One region of the Variovorax sp. PAMC 28711 genome, then DNA from elsewhere that is predicted to be linked to it. Evidence: predicted binding sites of a transcription regulator. Region 1 holds the regulator's gene; each other region holds the start of a gene.
What was found. The regulator sigma-54, encoded in region 1, starts transcription at its own class of promoters, with help from an activator protein. The targets are predictions, from matches to a motif close to TGGCANGNAANCTGCTTT.
Positions count from the first base shown of each region.

Region 1 (5,968 bases):
AAGCTCGTGGCCGCCGGCAAAACGTACGAGCAGGACGGCGCGCTGTGGCTCCGGTCGACCGACTACGGCGACGACAAGGACCGCGTCATGAAAAAGGGCGATGGCACGTACACCTACTTCGTGCCCGACGTGGCCTACCACGTCGCCAAGTGGGAGCGCGGCTTTCACACGGTCGTCAACATCCAGGGCACCGACCACCACGGCACCATCGCGCGGGTGCGCGCCGGCCTGCAGGGCGTGGGCGAGGGCATCCCGGCAAGCTACCCCGACTACGTGCTGCACACCATGGTGCGCGTCATGAAGGGCGGCGAGGAGGTCAAGATCAGCAAGCGCGCCGGCAGCTACGTCACGCTGCGCGACCTGATCGAATGGACCAGCACCGATGCGGTCCGCTTCTTCCTGCTGAGCCGCAAGCCCGACACCGAATACACCTTCGACGTCGACCTCGCCGTGGCGAAGAACAACGACAACCCGGTGTACTACGTGCAGTACGCACATGCCCGCATCTGCTCGGTGCTCGCCAGCTGGGGCGGCGACGCGGCGACGCTGCAAGATGTCGACCTGTCGGCGCTCGAGAGCCCGGCCGCGCAGGCGCTCATGCTGCTGCTCGCCAAGTACCCCGACATGCTGACCGCGGCCGCCAAGGATTTCGCGCCGCACGACGTCACGTTCTACCTGCGCGAGCTGGCCGCCAGCTACCACAGCTACTACGACGCCGAGCGCATTCTGGTCGACGACGAAAGCGTCAAGAAAGCCCGTTTGGCGCTCGTCGCCGCCACCGCGCGGGTGCTGCACAATGGCCTCGCGATTCTCGGCGTCAGTGCGCCGAGCAAGATGTGAACCTCACCATGAAGAAGACAAGCATGAACCTCGGCCGGCAGCGCGGCAACATCGTCATCGGGCTGATCGTCGGCCTGGTGCTCGGTCTCGGCGTGGCGCTGGGCATCGCGGTCTACGTGACCAAGGTGCCGATCCCGTTCATGAACAAGACGCAGCGTGGCGGCGTCGAGCAGGACGAGGCCGAAGCCCGCAAGAACCGCGACTGGGACCCGAACGGCCCACTGGCCGGCAAGGCCGGCGCCGCCAAGCCGCCGACCACCGTCTCACCCGTGGCCGTGCAGCCCGCGACCGTCGGGCCGCTGAACGCGCCGACCACGCCGTCCGGCCCGGTGCCGGTGGTGGTCGCGCCGACCCGGCCCAAGCCGGCGGCGCCGGTCGAAGCCTCGAGCGATCCGCTCGGCGACCTGGCGCGTTCACGTGCCGGCACCGGGGGCGGCTCGGTCCAGGCCTCGGCCGCACAGACCGCGCAGCCCAATGCCGCCGCCGGCGCCGACCCCTTCATGTACTTCGTGCAGGCCGGCGCTTTCCGCTCCACCGACGACGCCGAAGCGCAGCGCGCCAAGCTCTCGCTGATGGGCGTGGAAGCCAAGGTCACTGAGCGCGAGCAGGCCGGTCGCACCGTCTACCGCGTGCGCGCCGGTCCCTTCAACAAGAAGGACGACGCTGACCGCCTCAAGGAGCGGCTCGACGGCGGCGGTCTCGAATCCGCGCTCGTCCGCGTGCAGCGCTGAACGGCGCTTGACTTTTCTTTACCGGCTGCGGGTGGGAACTCCGCGCGGTGCAACGGGCTCTGTCTGCCCACAGGAGAACCTTCCACATGAAACGTCGTGATTTTTCGTTGGCCGCTACTTCGCTGGGCCTGATGGCCATTGCCAATCTGTCGCATGCCCAGGCGCGCATGCCCAAGGCCGGTACCGAGTACCTGGTGCTCGACAAGCGCGCGCCCAGCGACGCACCGGCCGGCAAGATCGAGGTGGTCGAGTTCTTCTCGTACAACTGCCCGCATTGCAATTCCTTCGAGCCCGAACTCGAAGCGTGGGTCAAGACGCTGCCGAAAGATGTGGTGTTTCGCCGCGTGCCGGTGCCTTTCGTGGGCAACGACGTCGAAGCCAAGCAGCGCCTTTTCTACGCACTCGAGGCGATGGGCAAGCTCGACGAATACCAGCCCAAGGTGTTTGACGCGATCCACAAGCAGCGCCAGAACGTGAACGGCGACGCCGCCATCATCGCGTGGGCCGAAAAGAACGGCCTCGACAAAACCAAGTTCACCGAAGCGTTCAATTCGTTCGGCGTGGCGAGCAAGGCCAAGCGCGCATCGCAGCTCACCGAGGCCTACAAGGTGAGCGGCGTGCCAGCGTTGGGTGTGGCGGGGCGTTTCTATGTCGACGGCGAACTGGCTGGCAACATGACGAAGTCGCTGCAGACCACGAATTTCCTGATCATCGAGGCGCGCAAGGGTTGAACCTTTCGACTGCCTGGGCGGGCTTTTTCGTCGAGGACGCGTCAGTTGGGCGTCTACAATCAGCAGCAAGTTTCGTGCCTCTATGAACCTGCGCTCTATCTCCTTCCCCCGCTTCCTGACCGCCGCCGCTGCCTGCGCCCTCGCGCTGGCGGCGGCCCTGCCGGCCCACGCCGAAAAGGCCGACCGCCTCAAGCCAATGAACATCGAGTCGGACGCGTTGCGTTACGACGACCTCAAGCAGACGAGCGTGTTCACCGGCAAGGTGCTCGTGACCAAGGGCACGATCGTCATCCGCGGCGCTCGCATCGACGTGCGCCAGGACCCGGAGGGCTACCAGTACGGCGTGGTCACGCCCGAGCCGGGCAAGCAGGCCTACTACAAGCAGAAGCGCGACGCGCCCGGTGACGAGTGGACCGAGGGCGAGGCCGACCGCATCGAATACGACAGCCGCGCCGACAACGTCAAGTTCATCGGTCGCGCCGTGATGCGCCGCCTGATCGGCGCCAAGCCCAACGACGAAACCACCGGCGCGCTGATCGTCTACGACCAGAGCAACGACACCTTCACGGTGAACGGCTCGGCCTTGCCGCCGGACGCCAGCGTGGCAGCCGGCACGCCGGGCGGCCGTGTCAGGGCCGTGCTGACGCCGCGCCAGCCGGTTTCCGGGGCGGCTGCGGGCGGCAAGGGCGCACCGGCACCGGCCGCTTCGCCGGCACCCGGCGCCGGCTTGCGTCCGAGCACCACGCTGAACGGCGGAGACGCGCGCAAGTGATCGAAACCGCGGGCACTGCAGACGTCGGCAGCCAGGGCAGCCGCCTCGAAGCGCGCGGTCTGCAAAAGACCTACGGCAGCCGCACGGTGGTGAAAGACGTATCGCTTGAAGTCCAGAAGGGCGAAGTCGTCGGATTGCTCGGCCCGAACGGCGCCGGCAAGACGACCTCGTTCTACATGATCGTCGGCCTGGTCCGCGCCGATGCCGGCGAGATCACGATCGACGGCGAGCCGATTGCGCACATGCCGATCCACAAGCGCGCGCGCATGGGGCTCTCGTACCTGCCGCAGGAAGCCTCGATCTTCCGCAAGCTCAATGTGGAGGAAAACGTGCGTGCCGTGCTCGAGCTGCAGCGCGAGGACGACGGCAGCGGCCGGTTCGTGCCGCTCTCCAAGGCGCGCATGGAAGAGCGCCTGACCGAATTGCTGACCGACCTGCGCGTCGACCATCTGCGCGATTCGCCGGCGCTCGCGCTGTCGGGCGGAGAACGTCGCCGCGTCGAAATCGCTCGCGCGCTCGCCACGCAGCCGCGCTTCATCCTGCTCGACGAACCGTTCGCCGGCATCGACCCGATCGCCGTGATCGAGATCCAGCGGATCATCAGTTTTCTGAAAGAGCGCGGCATTGGCGTGCTCATCACCGACCACAACGTGCGCGAAACGCTCGGCATCTGCGATCACGCTTTCATCATCAGCGACGGGCAAGTGCTGGCACAAGGCACGCCTTCGGAGATCGTCGACAACGCCGAGGTACGACGCGTGTACCTGGGCGAACACTTCCGGATGTAGCGGGGCGCATGAAGCAAGGCCTGTCGCTGCGCGTTTCGCAGCACTTGGCGCTCACGCCCCAACTTCAACAGTCGATCCGGCTGCTGCAGCTTTCCACGCTCGAGCTGAGCCAGGAAGTCGAGCAGATGCTTGACGACAACCCTTTTCTCGAACGCACTGCCGAAGAAGCGGCGCGCGAGGAGTTCGGGCTCGACACGTCCGACACGCCGGCGCCTCGCGAAGACGACCGCGACGCCGATTTTTCCGGGAGCACCGCCAGCACGTCGTCCGACGACACGCCTTCTTCCGCCAGCAGCGAGACCGAGTCGCCGGTCGCCGATGTGGCCGACCGCGAGCCCGACTGGGAAGGCGACGGCACCGTCGAGCTGACGCCCGACGACGGCGAATGGGGCGGCGACGCGCAGGCCAGCGGCAACAACCTCGGCCCCAACGACGGCAGCGAGCGCATCGACGCCACCGAGTTGGCCCGCAGCCAGGAATCGCTGCAATCGTTCCTGCACCGCCAGGCGCTGAGCCTGCGGCTCAATGCCAACGACCAGGCCGCGCTGCGCTTCCTGATCGAATCGCTGAACGACGACGGCTACCTCGAAGACTCGCTGCCGGCGCTGGCCTCGGGGCTCGCGGGCGACGACAACGACCAGTTCGACGATCTGGTTCATCATTTCCAGGTCGCGCTCGGCCTGCTGCAAAGCCTGGAGCCGGTCGGGGTCGGCGCACGCGACCTCGGCGAGTGCCTGGCGATCCAGCTTCGCGCGCTGGCACCTGCGAACGCGGCCCGCGAAAGCGAAAATGCCCGGCAGGTCCGCAAGACCGCCCTCCTGATCTGCAAGCAGCCAATGGAGCTGCTCGCGCGCCGCGACTTCAAACGCCTCGCCACGCTCACCCGCAGCAACGAGGAAGAGGTGCGCAGCGCATTGCAGATGATCGCGCGGCTCGAGCCCAAGCCGGGTCGTCGCTTCGTCGATGTCGAACGCAACATCGTGGTGCCCGACGTGATCGTCACGCGCACCGGCCGCGGCGCCACGCTCAAGTTCCGCGTGATGCTCAACCCCGACGTGATGCCGCGGCTGCGCGTGCACGACATCTACGCCGGCGCGCTCAAGGCGCACAAGGGCGAGGGCAGCCAGGCGCTGTCGCAGCGGCTGCAGGAAGCGCGCTGGTTCATCAAGAACATCCAGCAGCGCTTCGACACCATTCTTCGCGTGTCCAACGCCATCGTCGAGCGTCAGAAAAGCTTCTTCGTGCACGGCGAACTCGCCATGCGCCCGCTGGTGCTGCGCGAGATCGCCGACGAGCTGGGGCTGCACGAGTCGACCATCAGCCGCGTGACGACCGCCAAGTACATGGCGACGCCTTACGGCACGGTGGAGCTCAAATATTTCTTCGGTTCGGCGCTCGGCACCGAGACCGGCGGCAACGCGTCGAGCACGGCCGTGCGGGCGCTCATCAAGCAGTTCGTCACGGCCGAAGACATCAAGAAGCCGTTGTCGGACAGTCAGGTGTCGGAGATGCTGAAAGAGCAGGGCATCGAGTGCGCACGTCGCACGGTCGCCAAATACCGCGAGGCGCTGCGCATCGCGCCGGCCAATCTGCGCAAGGCGCTGTAGCCGCGACAATCGAGGGGTGAACGATCTCTCCCTATTTTTGCCTTGCGCCGCCGGCGTCGAGGAATTCCTGGCGCAGGAAGTCCATGCGCTGACTGGCCGCGTCGGGCAAGACCTGCTCACGCTGCGGGGCGGCGTCCGGGTGCTTGCCGAATGGCGCGACGCGCTCAAGCTCAACCTGCACAGCCGCCTCGCGCAGCGCGTGCTCATCGAGCTGGCCCAGGCGCCGTACCGCAGCGAGAACGACCTCTACGCCATCGCAAGCGGCGTGGCCTGGGAGATCTGGTTCACGCCGCAGCAGACTTTCAAGATCGAGACGACCGCCCAGCACAGTCCGCTGCAGAGCCTGAACTTCGCCACGCTGCGCATCAAGGACGCGATCGCCGACCGCTTTCGCGCCAAGGCGAACGGCGTGCGGCCGAGCATCGAGACGCAGTGGCCCGATTGCCGCGTGTTCGCGCACCTGACCACCGACACCTGCACGCTCTACATCGACACCAGC
Region 1 covers NZ_CP014517.1:2,508,315-2,514,282, forward strand. Annotated here, with positions in the region: gene argS (arginine--tRNA ligase) at 1-840, shown strand, start outside; gene AX767_RS12270 (SPOR domain-containing protein) at 849-1,571, shown strand; gene AX767_RS12275 (thiol:disulfide interchange protein DsbA/DsbL) at 1,658-2,302, shown strand; gene lptA (lipopolysaccharide transport periplasmic protein LptA) at 2,385-3,074, shown strand; gene lptB (LPS export ABC transporter ATP-binding protein) at 3,071-3,862, shown strand; gene AX767_RS12290 (RNA polymerase factor sigma-54) at 3,871-5,469, shown strand; gene AX767_RS12295 (THUMP domain-containing class I SAM-dependent RNA methyltransferase) at 5,486-5,968, shown strand, end outside.

Region 2 (5,968 bases), 650 kb from region 1:
ACATGTCCTTGACGTTCATCACCTGCTGCGAGTTGATGATGCGATGACCCAAGCCGGCGTCCGAGCCGATGAACATCTCGGCGACGATCACGATCACCAGCGCCATCGACACGGCAGAGCGAAGCCCCACGAACGAGGGCTGCAGGCTCTCCCAGATCAGCACGTCCTTGAAGATCTGCCAGCGCGAGGCGCCCATCACGCGTGCCGCCATCACGCGTTGCTTGCGCGCATTGATGACGCCGTAGGCGCTGTTGAACACCACGATCAGGAAGGCCCCGAAGGCGGCGATGGCGATCTTGTTGACGTCAGACACGCCGAAGATCATCAGAAACAACGGGATCAACGCGGACGACGGTGTCGAGCGGAAAAAGTCGATCAGGAACTCGACGCTGCGGTAGGCCTTCTCGTTGCTGCCGAGCAGCACCCCCAGCGGCATGCCGACCACGGCAGCGATCAGGAAAGCCTGCAGCGTGCGCCACACGGTCACGGCGAAGTCGGTGAGCAGCGTTCCGCCGGCCAGCCCGGTGAGCAGCGAGACCACCGTGTCGCCCGGCAGCGGCAGCAGGATGGCCTTGATGAAGCCCAGCCGCACCACCAGGTCCCAGACGATGAACAGCACGACGGGGCCGATGAACGGCAAGGCCTTGAGCCAGGGCGACGGCTTGGGGGCGGCTGCCGTGGCGCCGTGGGCAGGCGCCTTCCAGGGTGTGCCCGCATCGGGGCCGACGGAGGTGGCTTCGGCCATGGCGCTCAGCCCTTGTAGAGCATCGAATCGACCATCAGGCGCGACGAGAAGATGCCCTTGTCGGAGAACAGGTCGAAGAACTTCTGGAAGTACGCCACGTCCGCCGGCGTGAACTCGTTGTACATCGTGTAGGCCGCGAGCGGCACTTCGCTCGTGAGGGCGCCTTCGATGGCGGTGTAGCCCTTCAGGTACTGGCGGGCCTCGTTGGGCTTGCTGCGCACATAGGCCACGCCCTTGGCGTAGGCCGCGATGAACTTCTTCGACTCGGCCGGGTTCGCCTTGATGAAGGCGCCTGTGAGCGAAGCCGATCCGCCGAACCAGGGGGCCATCGCATCGCCGAGGATGTAGCGGGAGATCACGCCTGTTTCGAGCGTGCGCGTCGTCTTGGACAGACGGCCGATGGTGCCCGTGGGCTCGAGCGTGTAGCAGCCGTCGACCTGACCGGCCGCCAGGGCGGCCACGTGCTGGCCGATCGGCAATTCGATGACGGTGGCGCCGGTCGCGCCGCCGCGTTCGAGCACCGTCTTGGCCAGCGTCACGTTCTGGATGCCGGGACCCGAAGCCACTCGCTTGCCCTTGAGGTCGGCGATGGTCTTGGCCGTGCTGGCGATGGGCACCAGCACTTCGTCGAGCACATTTTTTTCGTTGCTGGGGTTCGAGCAGAAGATCTTGAAGCTGCCGGGTTGGGCGATTTCGCCGATGGCGATGTTGGCCGAACCGGTGCCGTTGGCGCTGCCGTCGCAGCGTCCGGACAGCATGCCTTCCATGATCTGCTGGGCGCCCGCGTAGCGCTGGACCTCGACGTTGAGGCCCGCCTCCTTGAAGTAGCCGAGCTCGACGGCCGCGTAGAACGGCAGCCCGGCCGCGATCGGCCAGTAGCCGACTCGAATCGCGGGACCGCCTTGCGCACGCACGATCGCCGGTGCGGCCAGCACGCCGAAACCGGCGGCACCGGCTTGCAGCAACTTGCGGCGCGATGGGCCGGTGGAGAGAGGCTTGTTTGTCATGGGGTCGTCCTGCTTGAAAAGAATGGAGATGGGTAACTTGCGTGCCTTCAGGCCGCAGGCGCTTTTTGTCTCGAGGCGATGTAGTGGCGCCAGCCGCCGTGGCGCGTGATGTCTTGCGCGCCGGCGAGCGCGATCGACTCGCAGACGAAGCCCTGCACGCTGCTGCCGTCGGCCAGCGTCAAGGTGCCGATGCCGAGCGGCGCCGGAATGAGCGCAACGAAGGAGCCGTAGGCGGTGGCGGGCATCTCCCATACCTCGACGATCAGCGCGGCGCCCTCGCCGGCGGGCACGCGCACCATCCCGGGCTTGGGGGGCACCGTGCCGGGCAAGGCATAGAGGCGGTACAGCGGTGCCGTTGTGGTTTCGCGCAGCAGCGTGGCACCGCGCTCGACGAGCTGGCCGTTGAGCGGCATCCCCGACAAATGGGCGCCGACGACGGCCACGCGCACGATCTCCAATGAGGGCGCGGCGCCGAACACGGGCGCCTGCGCAGGCAACGGCTCGCCCGTGACGCCCATCGTGAGGCCGCTCGCATGGTGGTAACGCTGGCCGAGCTCGGCCAGTTGCAGGTCGCTGCCGCAAACGCCGACCAGCGTGATGCCGAAAGGCAGCCCGTCGTCGCGCAGGCTGCTCGGCACCGAGAGCGCGGCGTAATCGAGCAGGTTGACGAAATTGGTGTACGCGCCGAGGTTGCGGTTGAGCGCCACCGGGTCGGCCTGCATCGCCTCGATCGTGTAGTGCGTGGGCGCGGTCGGCACCAGCAGGAGGTCGATGTCGGCCCACATCGGTGCAACCTTTTGTGCAAGCGTGCGCAGCCTGACTTGCGCATCCACGAGGTCGGCCGCGCTGTAGGTGCGGCCCTTGGCGAGGATGCTGCGCACCGGCTCGATGACCTGGTCTTCATGGCCGTCGAAGAATTCGCGCACCGCGGCGTAGCGCTCGGCGACGAGCGCACTGTCGTAGAGCAACGCGGCGGCGTCGGCGAGTGGCGCGTAGTCGATCGCGACCGCGGTGCCGCCCATCGCCTCGAGCCGCGCGATGGCGTCGGCGAAGGCGGACTCGGCCGCGCTGTCGCCGAAGAAGGCCAGTGCGGATGGCACGCCGAAACGAAAGCGCGCCGGGTACGGCGTTTGCAGCAGCGGGAGTTCGCGGCCGTAGGGGTCGAGCGGGTCGAAGGCCGCGGCGGCCTTCAACACCTGCAAGGCCGTGGCCACCGTGCGCGCGAAGATCGACACGCAATCGACGCTCTGGGCAGCCGGCACCACGCCGCGCGCGCTGAGCAGGCCGCGCGAGGGCTTGAGGCCGACGATGTTGTTGAGGCCGGCCGGCACGCGGCCGGAGCCCGCGGTGTCGGTGCCGAGCGAAAAATCCACCTGGCCGGTCGCCACCACGTAGGCCGAGCCGGAGCTCGATCCGCCCGACACGTAGCGCGCGTCGAAGGCGTTGGGCACGGCGCCGTAGGGCGACCGCGTGCCGTTGAGGCCGCAGGCGAACTGGTCGAGGTTGGTCTTGCCGACCAGCGTCGCACCGGCATCGAGCAGGCGCTGCACCACCTGGGCGTTGGCGTCGGGCGTGCGCGAGAAGAACGCGCAGCCCGCCGTGGTCGGCACGCCGGCTGCATCGATGTTGTCCTTGGCGGCGAAGCGCAGGCCGGCCAGCGGGCCTTCGGTGGCACCGGCGATCGGCTGCGCCAGCTTGGTGATCCATGCCGCGCCGGCCGTGTCGTTGAGTTTTTGCACCATCATCAAGCATCCTGTCTTGTGTACAAGATCTGATGCAAGCAGTGTGCCAACGGCGTTCAGTGCGTTTAACCCCGTTGGCATGGCGGCTCCGTACAAGAAAGCACGGTCCATTCCGGCCGCTTCACTTCCTTTCGGAGAACGCCATGATTTCACTCCCCGCCCCCGGCCGCCTGCAGCGCCGCACGTTGCTCGGCCTCTCGGCCGGTTTGATCGCCGCCGCTGCGCTGCCGGCCTGCGCGGGCGCGCGCGCCTCATCGAGCCGCTGGCTGCAGATCGAGGTGCAGGACCGCGACAGTGGCGCCACGCTCCCCGTCTACAGCGCGAACGGCCAGTGGTACGTGGCGGGCCGGCCGGGCGCGCGCTACGGCGTGACGCTGCGCAATCTGCGGCGCGAGCGGGTGCTGGTGGTGATGTCGGTCGACGGCGTGAACGTGCTGACCGGCCAGACCGCCGGCACCGGGCAGGACGGCTACGTGCTCGGCCCGCTGGAGAGCGGACAGATCGCCGGCTGGCGCAAGAACGACCGGGAGATCGCGGCGTTCGAGTTCACGGCGCCATCGGATTCATACGCTGTGCGCACGGGTCGCTCGCTCGATGTCGGCGTGATCGGCGTGGCGGTCTTTCGGGAGCGTCAGCCCGAACCGCTGCCGGCGCCGCCGATGGTGCAATCCGAATCCAGCGCCGCCGGCAACGTGGCGCAGGACACGGCCAGGGCGGCGCCGTCGCCTGCGCCTTCGTCCAGCGCACGCCGCGAGCGCGCAACGGCCGAACAGAAGCTGGGTACCGGCCACGGCCAGCGCGAGACTTCCGTCGTCGGCCGGACCGCCTTCGAGCGCGCGAGCAGCCGCCCCGACGAGGTGATGGCGCTGCGCTACGACAGCCGTGCGAACCTGATCGCCCAGGGCGTCATTCCCGCGGCCTCGCCTTCGTCGCCGCGCCCGCGCCCGTTTCCGCAATCCCCGCAAGCCGGCTTCGTGCCCGACCCACCCGCCTATTGACCTCGGCCCCGGGGAATAATGGGCGGCCCTCACTCGACCGCCTCCATGTCTGCACCCCCGGCCCTCCCAGCCTCCCCTGCCGTTCCTTGGCGCGACACGCTCAAGGTCTATCTCGAGCCCGCCACGCTCCGCATGCTCGCCCTGGGCTTTTCGGCGGGGTTGCCGCTGCTGCTGGTGCTCGGCACGCTGAGCTTCCGGCTGCGCGAGGCCGGCATCGACCGCACCACCATCGGCTACCTGAGCTGGGTCGGCCTGGCCTACGGCTTCAAGTGGGTGTGGGCGCCGCTGGTCGACCGCTTGCCGGTGCCGCCTTTCACCACGCTGCTCGGACGGCGGCGCGGCTGGCTGCTGATGGCACAACTGACGGTGGTGGCGGGCCTCGTCGGCATGGCGCTGACCGACCCGCGCGCCGGGTTGCCGCCGTTGATCTGGTGTGCGTTGCTGGTGGCTTTCGGCTCGGCCACGCAGGACATCGCGCTCGACGCCTTCCGCATCGAATCTGCCGAGACGCGCAAGCAAGCCGCGTTGGCCGCGGCCTACCAGACCGGCTACCGCCTCGCAATGATCTGGGCCGGCGCCGGCGTGCTGTGGGTCGCGGCCTGGGCCGAGACGAGCGGCACCGCGGGCTACCAGAACGCGGCCTGGAAAACCGCCTACCTCGTGATGGCCGGCTCGATGGTCGTCGGCGTGCTCACCGTGCTGCTGTCGCCCGAGCCGGCGCGTCGCGCCATGCCCCAACCGAAGAACACCGCCGAATGGCTTCAGAGCGTGCTGATCGAACCCTTCGCCGACTTCATCCGCCGCTACCAATGGCAGGCTGCGCTCATCCTCGCGCTCATCGCCGTGTACCGCATCAGCGACGTGGTGATGGGCATCATGGCCAATCCGTTCTACGTCGACATGGGGTTCACCAAGGACGAGGTCGCCACCGTCAGCAAGATCTACGGCGTGGTGATGACGCTGGTCGGCGCCTTCGTCGGCGGCGTGCTGTCGATGCGCCTGGGCGTGATGCGCGTGCTGATGCTCGGCGCGGTGCTGAGCGCCGCCAGCAACCTGCTCTTCGCCTGGCTGGCCGGGCGCGGCCACGACCTCACGGCGCTGATCGCCGTGGTGTCGGCCGACAACCTGGCCGGCGGCATCGCTTCGGCCGCCTTCATCGCCTACCTGTCGAGCCTGACCAACGTGAGCTATTCGGCCACGCAGTACGCGCTGTTCAGCTCGCTGATGCTGCTGCTGCCGAAGTTCATCGCGGGCTACTCGGGCGTGTTCGTCGACGCCTATGGCTACGCCACGTTCTTCACCGCGACCGCCCTGCTGGGCGCCCCGGTGCTGGTGCTGGTGGCGCTGGCTTCCTGGCAGGCCAAAAAGGCTGCAGGCGCAAGCCCGCGACTGTCGGCGCTGACCGACGAGGGCGCGGCAGGCTAGCTGGTAGGCTTTCGCGGTGCCATCGAAAATCCCCCCCCTCCGCATCAGCGC
Region 2 covers NZ_CP014517.1:1,859,729-1,865,696, forward strand. Annotated here, with positions in the region: gene AX767_RS09330 (ABC transporter permease) at 1-745, opposite strand, end outside; gene AX767_RS09335 (ABC transporter substrate-binding protein) at 751-1,752, opposite strand; gene atzF (allophanate hydrolase) at 1,800-3,497, opposite strand; gene AX767_RS09345 (hypothetical protein) at 3,638-4,492, shown strand; gene AX767_RS09350 (AmpG family muropeptide MFS transporter) at 4,538-5,917, shown strand; gene AX767_RS09355 (beta-ketoacyl-[acyl-carrier-protein] synthase family protein) at 5,934-5,968, shown strand, end outside.
Region 2: atzF (allophanate hydrolase) is a predicted target of sigma-54. The motif match lies at 3,526-3,543, and genes of this name have one in related genera.

Region 3 (5,968 bases), 2.1 Mb from region 1:
CAACGGCCCGAGCACGCGATGGCCCGCATCGCTCTCCAGGTTGTAGCGCGGCCCGGTGTCGTAGAGCAGGCTGTGGCGGGCGGTTCGCACCAGCACCGCGTTGCCCTGTCCGATGTCGGCGGCGAGCAGTTCGAACTCGCCCACGGGCGGGCGCGGCGTTTGCCACAGCAGCACCGGGAGCAACAGGGGGAGCCCGAGCGTGCGCAGCGACCCGGGCAGGCGCATCGCCAGCAACACGCCGCCCGCGACCCCGCAAACGGCCATCCACAACGGCGGCGCCGGCATGGACAGCGTGGCGAACGGCAGTCCGGCCAGCCATTGGAGACACAGCGCGAGGCCCTGAACGGCATAGGCGGCAAGTTGCCACAGCGCCGGAACGGCCACGCCGAGCATCGCCAGCGGCGTGACGACCAACGTCACCCATGGGATCGCCACTGCATTGGCCACCAGACCGACTGCCGAAACCTGCTGGAACAACAGCACGCCGAGCGGGGTGAGCGCCAGCGTGACCACCCATTGCTCCCTGAACATCTGCAGGAGCCGGGCAACGGCGCCTGTCCTGCCCGCCCGGGGCGCCCCGGAATCCGTCGCGAACAGCACGCCGACGGCGACAAAACTCAGCCAGAAGCCGGCCTGCATCAGCGCCCACGGGTCGATCATCACGACCATCGCGCACACGAGCAGCCAGACGTGCGGCCATGGCCAACGCCGCCCGCTCAGGCGCAGCAGCGCGACAACGGCCAGCATCCAGACGGTGCGCTGCGACGGCACGCCCCAGCCGCTGAACAGCGCATAGAGCGCCGCCAGCAGCACGCCCCCCGCCAGCGCCGCATGCGGCGCTGGCCAACGCAGCATGAGGCGCACGCTGCGCCGCCACAGCGTGCCGACAGCGAGCGCGGCGAGCCAGGCGAACATCGTGATGTGCAGGCCCGAGATGCTCATCAGGTGCGCGACGCCGGTCGCTCGGAAGACATCCCAGTCGGCCCGGTCGATCGCGTTCTGGTCGCCGGTGACCAGGGCTGCGATCACGCCCGCGAGCTTGCGATCGGCCACCCGCTCGAACACGGCGTCCCGCACCGACTCGCGCGCGCGTTCGACCGGATGCAGCCAGGTGTCGGCGACACGCTCCGGCGCGGCATCGCCGGCGCCGTTGCGAACATACCCGGTCGCCTGCACGCCCTGCTCCCAGGCCCACAGTTCGTAATCGTGGCCGTGCGGGTTCAGGTTGCCGTGCGGCGCCTTCAACCGCACTGTCATGCGCCAACGCTCGCCCGCGTGCAGCGGACCCGGCGCAGCGACCGGCTCGGCACGCCCGCTCTCGTCGGCGCTGCGTCCCCAAAGTCCCGTGTTGGCCGCGTACCAGCCGAGCGCGATGCGCGGCGGCATCGCAGGCAGCGGCTCGGTGCTGCGATCGGCCCAGCGCGCCGAGGTCACGTCGAGTCGAAAGCGGGTGCCGCCCTCGCCGCGCTGCGGCATCTGGGCCACGACGCCGACGACCTGCACGTCGCGCCCTTCAAGCGCAGGCGTCAGCGTGTCTTGCGCATACACGGCAGCGCGCCATCCGGCGGAACCTGCGCCGATGCACAGACCCATGAACAAGACCGCGAGCCCGCGCAGGCGAGGCGCGCCGCCGTCGGCCCGCGCAACCGCAAACAACCCGGCAAAACCGACCGCCAGCAAGACTGCGTAGCCCGCCTCGTCCCAGAGTCGCGGCTGATGCAATTGCAACACCGCCCCGAGGACCGAGCCCGCGAGCGCAGCGAACGCATTTCGCCCACGCGCGGCGGTGCCCGGCTCCCCGCCCCCACTCACGCTGACACTCCCTTGCACACGGCCACGAACCCTCCCGGATCGATCGATTGGACGCGCTCTTTGGCGCGTTAATTGCTTTGCAGTCGGCTAGTATGCGTCTCACACGAGGCCTGTCTTCCCGAACGCTTTTTCGACGCTCCTGGCCGCAAAAATACATGTCCATTCACGCCGCACTCCATCACGTCACGCACTACAAGTACGACCGCCCCGTGCAACTGGGCCCGCAGGTCGTCCGTCTCCGGCCGGCGCCGCATTGCCGCAGCAACGTGATTTCGTATTCGCTCCAGGTCGAGCCCGCAGAGCATTTCGTCAACTGGATGCAGGATCCGTTCGCCAACTACCAGGCGCGGCTGGTGTTCCCCGAGAAGACGACCGAGTTCAAGGTCACGGTCGATCTCGTGGTCGAGATGGCCGTCTACAACCCGTTCGATTTCTTCCTCGAGCCGCAGGCCGAAAACTTCCCCTTCAAGTACACCGAATCGCAAGCCGACGAACTCGCGCCCTATCTGGTGGCCGATCCGGTCACGCCGCTGGTGGCGGCGTATCTCGAAAAGGTCGACCGCAAGGAACAGCGCACCATCGATTTTCTGGTCGGCATCAACCAGCAGGTGCAAAAAGACGTCAACTACCTGATCCGCATGGAGCCGGGGGTGCAGACGCCGGAAGAAACGCTGACCAGCGGCAGCGGCTCGTGCCGCGATTCGGGCTGGTTGCTGGTCCAGTTGCTGCGTCACATCGGCCTGGCCGCGCGCTTCGTGTCGGGCTACCTGATCCAGCTCACGCCCGACGTGAAAGCGCTCGACGGCCCGAGCGGCACGACCGTCGACTTCACCGACCTGCACGCCTGGTGCGAAGTGTTCCTGCCGGGGGCAGGATGGGTCGGCCTCGACGCCACCTCGGGCCTGCTGGCCGGCGAAGGCCACATTCCGCTCGCCTGCACGCCGACGCCATCGAGCGCTGCGCCGATCGAAGGCGTGGTCGACGATGCCGAGGTCGAGTTCGGCCACGAGATGGTCGTAACGCGCATCTACGAATCGCCGCGCGTCACCAAGCCCTACACCGACGAGGAGTGGGCCGAGGTGCTCAAGCTCGGCGAAGCGGTCGACAAGCGGCTGATGGCCGGCGATGTGCGCCTCACGATGGGTGGCGAGCCGACCTACGTCGCCACCAGCGACCGCGATGCCGCCGAATGGAACACCGACGCGCTCGGCCCGACGAAGCGCGGCTACGCGACCGAGCTCGTGCAGAAGTTGCGCGCCGAATACGGCAACGGCGGCTTTCTGCATTTCGGCCAGGGCAAGTGGTATCCGGGCGAACAGCTTCCGCGCTGGGCCCTCAACATCTTCTGGCGCGGCGACGGCCAGACGCTGTGGCACGACCCGGCGCTCTTCGCCGACGAACGTGTGCCCACGCACTACACCAGCGAAGATGCGCGCCGCTTCACCACCGTGCTGGCGCACAAGCTCGGCCTGACCGAGCGCTACATGCAGGCGGGCTATGAAGACACCTTCTATTACCTCTGGCGCGAGCGCCGTCTGCCGGTCAACGTCGACCCGTTCGATTCGAAGCTGGACGACGAACTCGAACGCGTGCGCCTGCGACGCGTGTTCACGCAGAAGCTCGATGCGGTCATCGGCTACATGCTGCCGATCGAACCGGCCAACGCCGACAAGGACGCGCCGCCGCTCGAAGGTCCCGGCTGGAAAACCGGCCCCTGGTTCCTGCGCGACGACCGGCTCTATCTCATCCCCGGCGATTCCCCGATGGGCTATCGCTTGCCGCTCGACTCGCAGCCGTGGGCCAGCAAGGGCGACTATCCCTACCTGATCGACCGCGATCCGACCGCGCCACGCGCCGCCCTGCCGTCGTCGGCCGACTACCGCGCTCGCTACACCGCAGCGACCACCGGCGCGCCCAAAGACGACCTGGGCGACGTGCCCTACACCTTCGGCGCCCCGCCAGCCACCACCGCGGCCTTGCGCATGCAGGGCCCGGGCAGCGCTTCCGTCGGCACCGTTGCAGCAGGCACCGGCAGCGACGGCGCGGACACCAGCGCCACGCGCCAGCCGCGTCGCGGCGAATCGGCCCATTGGGTCACGCGCACCGCGCTCTGCGTCGAAGTGCGCGACCCACGCCGCGCCAATGGCCCGGCAGCTGAAAAGGTCGGCGTCGCGTCCGGCGTGATCTACATCTTCATGCCACCGCTCGCGCGCCTCGAGGACTACCTCGACCTGGTCGCCGCGATCGAAGCCACGGCAACGCAACTCGGCGTGCAGATCGTGATGGAGGGCTACCCGCCACCGCGCGACCCGCGCCTGAAGATGCTGGCCGTCACGCCCGACCCGGGCGTGATCGAAGTCAACATCCATCCGGCCGCCAACTGGAAGGAACTGGTCGAACACACCGAGTTTCTCTACAACGCCGCGTTCGAAACCCGCCTGTCGGCCGAGAAGTTCATGACCGACGGTCGCCACACCGGCACCGGCGGCGGCAACCACTTCGTGATGGGCGGCGCCACGCCGGCCGACAGTCCGTTCCTGCGCCGGCCCGAGCTGCTGGCCAGCCTGCTCCTCTACTGGCACAACCATCCGTCGCTGAGCTACCTGTTCTCGGGCATGTTCATCGGCCCGACGAGCCAGGCCCCGCGCGTGGACGAGGCGCGCAACGACCAGGTCTACGAACTCGAGATCGCGCTGAAGGAAATCGCCCGCAATCGCGAGGTCTACGGCGAGAACATGCCGGCCTGGCTGGTCGACCGCACGCTGCGCAACATCCTGATCGACGTGTCGGGCAACACGCACCGCAGCGAGTTCTGCATCGACAAGCTCTACTCGCCCGACTCCAGCACCGGCCGCCTCGGCCTGCTGGAATTGCGCGCTTTCGAAATGCCGCCCCATGCGCGCATGAGCATCGCCCAGCAACTGCTGATCCGTGCGCTGGTGGCCCGCTTCTGGGATGAGCCGTACAAGGCGCCGGTCACCCGCTGGGGCACCGAACTGCACGACCGCTTCCTGTTGCCGACCTTCGTCAAGATGGACTTTGACGACGTCATCTCCGAGATGCGGCAAGCCGGCTTCCCGTTCGATCCGAACTGGTTTGCACCTCACCTCGAGTTCCGCTTCCCGCTGGTGGGCCAGGTGCAGGCGATGGGCGTCGAGCTCTCGCTGCGCAATGCGCTCGAACCCTGGCATGTGATGGGCGAAGAAGGATCGTCCGGCGGCACGGTGCGCTATGTCGACTCGTCTCTCGAACGCATCGAAGTGCGCGTGACGGGCCTCAACGAGAGCCGCCACGTCATCACGGTCAACGGCAAGGTCCTGCCGCTGCAACCGACCGGCACCACAGGCGAATTCGTGGCGGGCGTTCGCTACAAGGCCTGGAATCCGCCTTCGGCGCTGCACCCGAGCATCGACGCGCATGCGCCGCTCACGTTCGACATCGTCGACACCTGGATGAAGCGCTCGCTCGGCGGTTGCCAGTATTTCGTGGCGCACCCGGGCGGTCGCAACTACGAGACCTTCCCGGTCAATGCCTACGAGGCCGAGAGCCGTCGCATGTCGCGCTTCACCCGCATGGGCCACACGCCCGGTGTTCTCAAGACGCCGCCCGCGACCATTGAGCTGGCCGGCAGCCGCGAGTTTCCGTTCACGCTGGACCTGCGTCGTTGATGCGCCGTGACGGCAGCGTGACCTTGCGCGGGCTGTGAAATCCTTGAACGAATCCCTGTTCGACAACGCGTCGCACGAAGCCCCGGCGGCTTTGGCGTCGTCGCTCGCCCCGCCGGCCCAGCCGGGCCATTTCGACGAGCTGCGTGGCCAAGCGACCCGCCCGGCCCCGCAGCGCCCCGGCACCCAATTCCCCGCAGCGCCGAGCGGCCCGTTGCTGTACGACGCGGCCGGCGAGCCCCCATCGGCCGCCACGCCGGAGCCGCCCACCGAGGACGACGCCAAGGCGCCGCTCGCGCCGGCGTGGAATCACTTCTTCGAAGAACTCGGCTCCGGCGGGTTTAGCGACCTGCCGCGCCGTGCGGTCAGCCTGGAGCGCCAGATCCGCGACAACGGCGTCACCTACAACGTGTACGCCGATGCGAACGGGCCGCAGCGACCCTGGTCGCTCGACCTGTTTCCGCTGATCGTTTCGCCCGAAAGCTGGGCCC
Region 3 covers NZ_CP014517.1:374,329-380,296, forward strand. Annotated here, with positions in the region: gene AX767_RS01965 (DNA internalization-related competence protein ComEC/Rec2) at 1-1,812, opposite strand, end outside; gene AX767_RS01970 (transglutaminase family protein) at 1,968-5,480, shown strand; partial or broken gene AX767_RS01975 (circularly permuted type 2 ATP-grasp protein) at 5,515-5,968, shown strand, end outside.
Region 3: AX767_RS01970 (transglutaminase family protein) is a predicted target of sigma-54. The motif match lies at 1,874-1,891, and genes of this name have one in related genera.